2 regions of the Paenibacillus sp. FSL H3-0329 genome follow, and region 1 is predicted to be linked to the other one. Evidence: riboswitches for the same ligand, from Rfam matches in the RefSeq annotation. Region 1 holds a riboswitch; the other holds the start of a gene.
What was found. Region 1 has a riboswitch for preQ1 ahead of NSQ66_RS06080 (queuosine precursor transporter). Riboswitches for the same ligand answer to the same signal wherever they lie in the genome.

Region 1 (3,423 bases):
CATATCATTGAGAACCTCAACACGTTCTTTTAAAGAGTTGGAATCCGCAACGACAGTATTAGAGGTTACCAGTACATGTCCAATCATTTCTTTCAGGCGTTGGGTCATCGCTTGGAAGCTTACGGACAACTGTGCAACTTCGTCATTTCCTTTAACTGATAATTCTTCGGTGAAATCTCCCTCTGCGAGCCGGGCACTATAAGCTGCCAGTTTTGAGATTGGACGTGTTATACGCACACTCATGAACCATGCACCAGTTAGGCCGATGATCAACGTCAGAAGTGTGATTCCGGCACTTGTCCATAGAATACTGTCTGTTTTTTCTTGAATGAAGCTTACGTCACTGCTTACACCGATAACCATCGTACTTCCGGGAATACCGATATAAGCTGTTTTATGTATACCATGTGCGTCGCTATATGTATCGCTTAGTCCAGTTTTTCCTTTAGAGGCTTGTTGCATTGCAGAGGATACGGTGACACTTTCTGCCCGTTGCAATTTTGCATCGTGATCTGCGGATAGAATCTCAGCTTCTTTTCCCTTCAGATTGACCAGAAAAATGGTTTCCACTCCATGTTGTTTCCTCTTTTCCTGAAAATAGAACTCGAGATTGGTGGCAGACTGATCGTTCTTATTTAGGGTTTGCTGGGCGTGCATTACGTTGAGATTCTTATATACGTCCTGAGCAGCGGCAGTAAGGATTTTGTTAATCTGCGGCATAACATAGCTGTTGAAGATACTGATAGAGATAAAATAGAAGCTGGTGCTTAACAAAAGAGACGTGAGCAACAGAACAACAAATAATAAACGCGTAAATTTGCGACTGATCGAATGCTTGATACGAAACATATCGTTCTCTCCTTTTTTTATGGACGGTGAGGTCATTTCTTTTTGGTCTTCACTAGATACTCCATGCCAACTGCTGGAAATTGGCGACCCGAGATATATTCCATAGTTATGTCATATTTCTACTAAATGGATCGGGAATAAGGTGTTTGATACTATTCTATAGAATTAACCTCTGGATGAATAGTGAAAGTTTTGTCCTATAGAGCATTTTTTTCTGAAAAAAATGAATTATTGCTGACTATTTTAGATAATTGGCGAAAAAAAAGAAATGGAACTACCAATTTCATATAAGAATATTATTTTTATGGATTGTTAAGCGCTATTGTGATAGAGTATTAATGTTTTGTTCCGAAAATTTAATATTGTAAGCCGCGGTTCGTAACCATCCCGCGTAAACAAAACTAGGAGGAATTTCAGTAATATGTTTAATTTGCTGTGGGGAGTTTTATTTGTTATTGTCAATTTTGCTTTTTTTCTACTCTGTTACCGCTTGTTCGGGAAAAGTGGAATGTATGCCTGGGTAGGTATTGCTACTGTAATTGCTAACATTCAGGTAGCTAAGACGATTGCTATGCCATTTGATATTGTGATGACACTCGGAAATACGATGTATGTCACTTTATATATGACCAGCGATTTACTTAATGAGAAGTACGGAAGAGCGGAAGCACGTAAAGCGGTCTGGTTTGGTTTCTTCACCTTGCTTATGACTACTGTCATTATGCAGATGGTATTAGTATTTAAGCCGCAGGAGACCGATATCGCTCAGTCTTCTTTGGAGACGATTTTTGGGCTGATGCCTCGACTAGCTTTGGGTAGTCTTACTGCTTACTTCATTAGTCAGTTCCTAGATGTTCGGTTGTACTCTTGGATTCGTAAATATTACAGCACCTCAAGTCAGCTGTGGATTCGTTCCAACGGTAGTACGATGATTAGCTCCTTTGTGGATACACTTATTTTCTGTACCATTGCGTTTGCGGGCTTGTATGACTGGAATGTATGGCTTGAAATTTTGCTTACGACTTATCTAGCGAAGTTCTTACTAACCGCAGTAAGCACACCTATCTTATATATCGCCCGAACCTTTACTTTTGCTGAAGAGGGTTCACCATCATCCGTTCAAAAGAAGGACTAAACAACAATACAGCCAGCGCGTACCGATCATAATCGATGCGTGCTGGCTGTTTTTTCGTTGTAAGATGGACTTAATCGTTACATGAAAGATGTGTACATAAAAATAATATAAAGCTAAAATAAGCTATCGTAGCAATTCTAGCGGGTTAGTTTAACAGGAGCGCCTGCGATGGCGCTTATCACATATCCTTTAGTTTGGGCTGGACTTGCGGGGCAGTCCGATTGAAGAGAATGTATATAATCGGTAGTCACAGAAATTACGAACAGGTGTGATCAGGATGAATCTAGTAGTTCCTATACTGCGTCATGCAGCACAGCAGCCCGACAGCATTGCCTTAACCCATGACCAAGCAAGTCATACCTATGCCACATTAGTAAAAACGATGCGGAGAATCGCGAATGGCTTACAGCAAAAGGGTCTGAGGCATGACAAAATCGCGATTTTATCTACGAATCGTATTGAATTTGTTGAGGTTTTTTTGGGGGCGATTTATGCGGGCTGTGTTCCCATTCCCTTAGATCCCAAATGGAGTGCTAATGAACTGCAGGTTATTATAGAGCAGTGCCAGCCGACAATGATTTTTGCCGAGCCGGAAGCCGCAAAGAATCTGGTTTTCAAGGATCAAGTAATCCAAACATTGACCTTCTCAAATGAACGAACAGGTTCCTATGATCAGTGGTTGGCTGCCCTGAAGCCGGAGGCTGAGTTGGATGAGACGAATGAATTATTATTTATTGGCTTTACGTCAGGCACAACCGGATTGCCCAAAGGTTATATGCGTACCCATTTATCATGGTTAAAAAGCTTTGAGGTTTCGAATATTGCTTTTGAATTGGACGCTATGAAGGATGTTTTGGCACCAGGTCCATTTGTGCATTCCCTATCCTTATTCGCCGTAATGCAGAGTCTATATGGTGGAGCAACCTTTCATATCACACAAAAATTTAGTGCCACGCAGGTGTTAGAGTTGTGTCAGCAAATTCCGGGCGTGGTGCTGTTCGTCGTACCAACAATGATCGAATCCATGATGCAGCAGGCTGTACCTGGGCAGATACAGATTGATGCGATGATTAGCTCAGGTGCAAAGTGGTCGGAGTTGTCCAAGAAAAGGGGCATGGAAGTGTTTGGTGGAGCGCGGCTTTATGAATCCTACGGTTCTTCAGAAGCGAGCTATATTAGTTATTTGAATGTTCTGACCGAGCATAATCCGACCTCTGTAGGCAAACCTTATCCCGGGGTGCAAATTTCCATTCGTGATGACCAGTTCCGGGAAGTCCCTCCTGGGGAGATTGGGCAGCTATATGTGCGTAGTGATATGATATTTTTAGGCTACCATCAATTGCCGAATGAGACAGCAGCAGCTTTTAGAGAGGGATGGCTTGTTTTAGAAGACTATGTTTATCAGGATGAAGCTGGTTATTTATATATGGCGGGACGTT
Region 2 (3,423 bases), 2.3 Mb from region 1:
TTAAAAGATCACGTGTACACTAAAATGGGCGGCAAAGCTGATATTTTGGCTGCACCAGCTACTTATGATGAAATTCAAAAGATCGTTACATATGCAGAACAAAATGGGATAACCCTTACGGTACTTGGGAATGGCTCCAATGTGATTATCCGTGATGGAGGTGTACGTGGGATCGTTCTGCAAACGGCAGGACTGACCGAAATGGGGATTCGCGACAATCTCTTATATGCGCAATGTGGTGCCAAAATAATTGATGTTTCCAGATATGCACTTGATAAGGAGCTTACGGGTCTTGAGTTCGCCTGTGGCATTCCAGGAACAGTTGGTGGAGCGCTCTATATGAACGCAGGTGCTTATGGCGGTGAGATCAAAGATGTCCTGCATAGTGCACTAGCTATAAATAAGAACGGGCAATTGGTAACTCTGCAAGGTGATGAGCTGCAATGGGGTTACAGAAAAAGCGTGTTCGCAAGCGGTGAGTACATTGTACTTGAGGCCAAATTTGCTATGACTTCCGGTGATGTTTTAACGATCAAGGCAAAAATGGATGAACTAACTTATTTACGTGAATCGAAGCAACCGCTTGAGTATCCATCCTGTGGGAGTGTATTTAAGCGGCCTCCAGGCCGTTTTGCAGGTCAGTTAATTCAAGAGAGCGGCTTACAGGGTACAAGAATCGGCGGTGCTGAGGTATCCAAGAAGCATGCGGGATTTATTGTGAATGCAGATAATGCAACAGCCAGTGATTACATCGGGCTAATCCACCATGTAAGAGCGACTGTGAAGGATAAATTCGGTGTAGAGCTGGAAACTGAAGTGGAGATCATTGGAGAAGAATAAATGATAAGCAAAAAGAGCCCGCAATCGCTGTGGGCTCTTTTTGCTTATCATAATCATGTTCGTTTAATCTACTGAAAGGGTGTAATTAGCTCTGTCCGTAGTTATTTCTGCCTTGCGGTCGGCTAAGTCTACGATTTGAAGACCTTCAACAGCTAAATCATAAGTGGATTGTGGCAGGGATACCAGTTCACCATCGGCGTTAAGTGTGCTGCCGAAACCTCTTAATATCAGTGCACTTCCAAGATATTCATCAATAACATCGTCTGCACTCCGGAAATCTACGGACTCTAAATTGAAGTGAACTTTATCCAAATCACGAAGTTCTTTCTTTTCAATAGCGATTGTTTCATTCAAATGATTGTTAAGCCAATCCATAAGCTGCTGTATACTTTGTTCCATAAAATGCTCCCACCCTTAGCTCGAAGATTATTATGAATAAGTTACCCTTTTCTTAGGGTTTGAATCCTTTTTTTTGCCGCATCTTAATTAATCATATGAATAATTCATGTCATTAAAAAGAAATTCACGATCAAATGGCATTGTTTTTGAACTTCATAAACTCTACGTACGTAAAGAGTAGAACTTGTCAGGAGCGGGCTACCCATGGTATAGTTCAAGACGCAATATGCTTTAAGAAGAAGTCTGCACTAAAGTTGTGCAGGAGAGGTTCGCGAACTCCCTCTATAAAAAACTAAGAATATATTAAACAGTACAAGCGGTTGCTGTCCTTTATCCGGACGTTGCTTCCGTTTCTTCTTAGTGGAGCCAAGTTTTCGAAATCTCGTTCTTCTTTCCATTACCGGCCAAGGCCGAAGGAAAAGAGAGGGGTTTTTTGTCGTGTCAGAAGGAAGATTGAAAGAGGAAATGCAAGAAGTTACTTTGCTTGGTAATCAGGGAACACAGTACAAGTTTGGTTATGATCCAGACATTCTGGAGGTGTTTGATAACAAACATCCCGGACGTGATTATTTTGTTAAATTCAACTGCCCTGAGTTCACTAGCTTGTGTCCTGTAACGGGTCAGCCGGATTTTGCCACGCTGTATATTTCGTATATTCCTGAACAAAAAATGGTGGAATCCAAATCATTAAAGCTGTATCTGTTTAGCTTCCGCAACCATGGTGACTTTCATGAGGACTGTGTCAACATTATTATGAATGATCTGATCTCACTGATGGATCCGCGCTACATTGAGGTATGGGGCAAGTTCACTCCGCGCGGAGGCATTTCAATTGATCCTTATTGCAACTATGGAAGACCGGGTACGAAGTATGAGGCGATGGCGGAACACCGCTTAATCAATCACGACCTCTATCCAGAAAAAGTGGACAACCGCTAAATTCCAACTTGTGATAAGGAGAGATTCATATGAACAAAAAAGCACTCGTCGTATTCAGCGGCGGACAAGATAGCACCACTTGCCTGGTTTGGGCATTGCAGCAGTATGAGGAAGTGCAGGTAGTTACCTTCAACTATAATCAACGTCATGCGGCTGAAATCGAAGTTGCAACAGAGATAGCAGCTAAGTTTAATGTAAAACAGCATATTCTTGATCTGGGGCTGCTCAATCAGCTGGCACCCAATGCACTTACCCGTCAGGATATAGATATCGTGGCTGGTGAAGGAGATGAGCTTCCAAGTACTTTCGTCGATGGACGGAATTTGTTGTTTTTATCTTTTGCCGCAATATTAGCTAAACAACTGGGGTACTCCCATATCGTCACTGGGGTTTGCCAAACGGACTTTAGCGGTTATCCGGACTGCCGTGATGTTTTTGTGAAATCATTGAATGTTACGCTGAACTTATCTATGGACTATGAGTTTGCGATCCACACTCCCCTAATGTGGCTGGATAAAAAAGAAACGTGGAAAATGGCCGATCAACTGGGGTATTTTGATTATGTTCGCGAACACACACTGACCTGTTACAACGGTATTATTGGCAGTGGCTGCGGTACTTGTCCAGCCTGTCTATTGCGTCAGCGTGGTCTTGAGCAATATGAGGCGGAGAGAATGGAGGCCGGTTCTTAATGCTTAACGAGGTTTCAGTCTGCAAAATATTTACGTTCGATGCGGCACACCAGTTAGTGGGACACAAAGGGAAATGCAGCAATCTGCACGGACATACTTATAAGCTCGAAGTAGTGCTTAAGGGCAAACCTATGGCCGCGGAAGGCCACTCGGATGAAGGCTTCGTCATTGATTTTAGCGATATCAAAATGACAGTACAACAAAGCCTTGTAGATCGTTTAGATCACGCTTTTCTTGCTATGGGAAATGAACCTGTGTTAGAGACGTTAACGAATACGGGCTCCAAAGTAGCCTTATTGTCTTTCCGCACCACAGTGGAGAATATGTCTTCATATATTGCCTACAAGCTTAAGCAAGCAGGGTTGCCTTTATACTCGGTAAAGCTATGGGAGACTCCAACCTCTTGGGCAGAGGTGCTGGCTGAAGACGTTCCGGATGAAGGGCCATCCTACCGTTTGTATGGAGGCTGTGACTGTGAGTAAGATTCCTGTAATTGAAATGTTCGGTCCAACTATTCAAGGCGAAGGTGCGGTAATTGGAGTGAAGACGATGT

Region 2: linked by a shared signal. The riboswitch ahead of queF (preQ(1) synthase) and the one ahead of NSQ66_RS06080 (queuosine precursor transporter) in region 1 are both predicted to bind preQ1.

What each region holds. Positions count from the first base shown of each region.
Region 1 covers NZ_CP150150.1:1,382,588-1,386,010, forward strand. Annotated here, with positions in the region: gene NSQ66_RS06075 (methyl-accepting chemotaxis protein) at 1-849, opposite strand, end outside; PreQ1 riboswitch class I at 1,215-1,260, shown strand; gene NSQ66_RS06080 (queuosine precursor transporter) at 1,271-1,984, shown strand; gene NSQ66_RS06085 (AMP-binding protein) at 2,262-3,423, shown strand, end outside.
Region 2 covers NZ_CP150150.1:3,700,139-3,703,561, reverse strand. Annotated here, with positions in the region: gene murB (UDP-N-acetylmuramate dehydrogenase) at 1-840, shown strand, start outside; gene NSQ66_RS16240 (hypothetical protein) at 904-1,239, opposite strand; PreQ1 riboswitch class I at 1,498-1,541, shown strand; gene queF (preQ(1) synthase) at 1,705-2,178, shown strand; gene queC (7-cyano-7-deazaguanine synthase QueC) at 2,208-2,870, shown strand; gene NSQ66_RS16225 (6-carboxytetrahydropterin synthase) at 2,870-3,352, shown strand; gene queE (7-carboxy-7-deazaguanine synthase QueE) at 3,345-3,423, shown strand, end outside.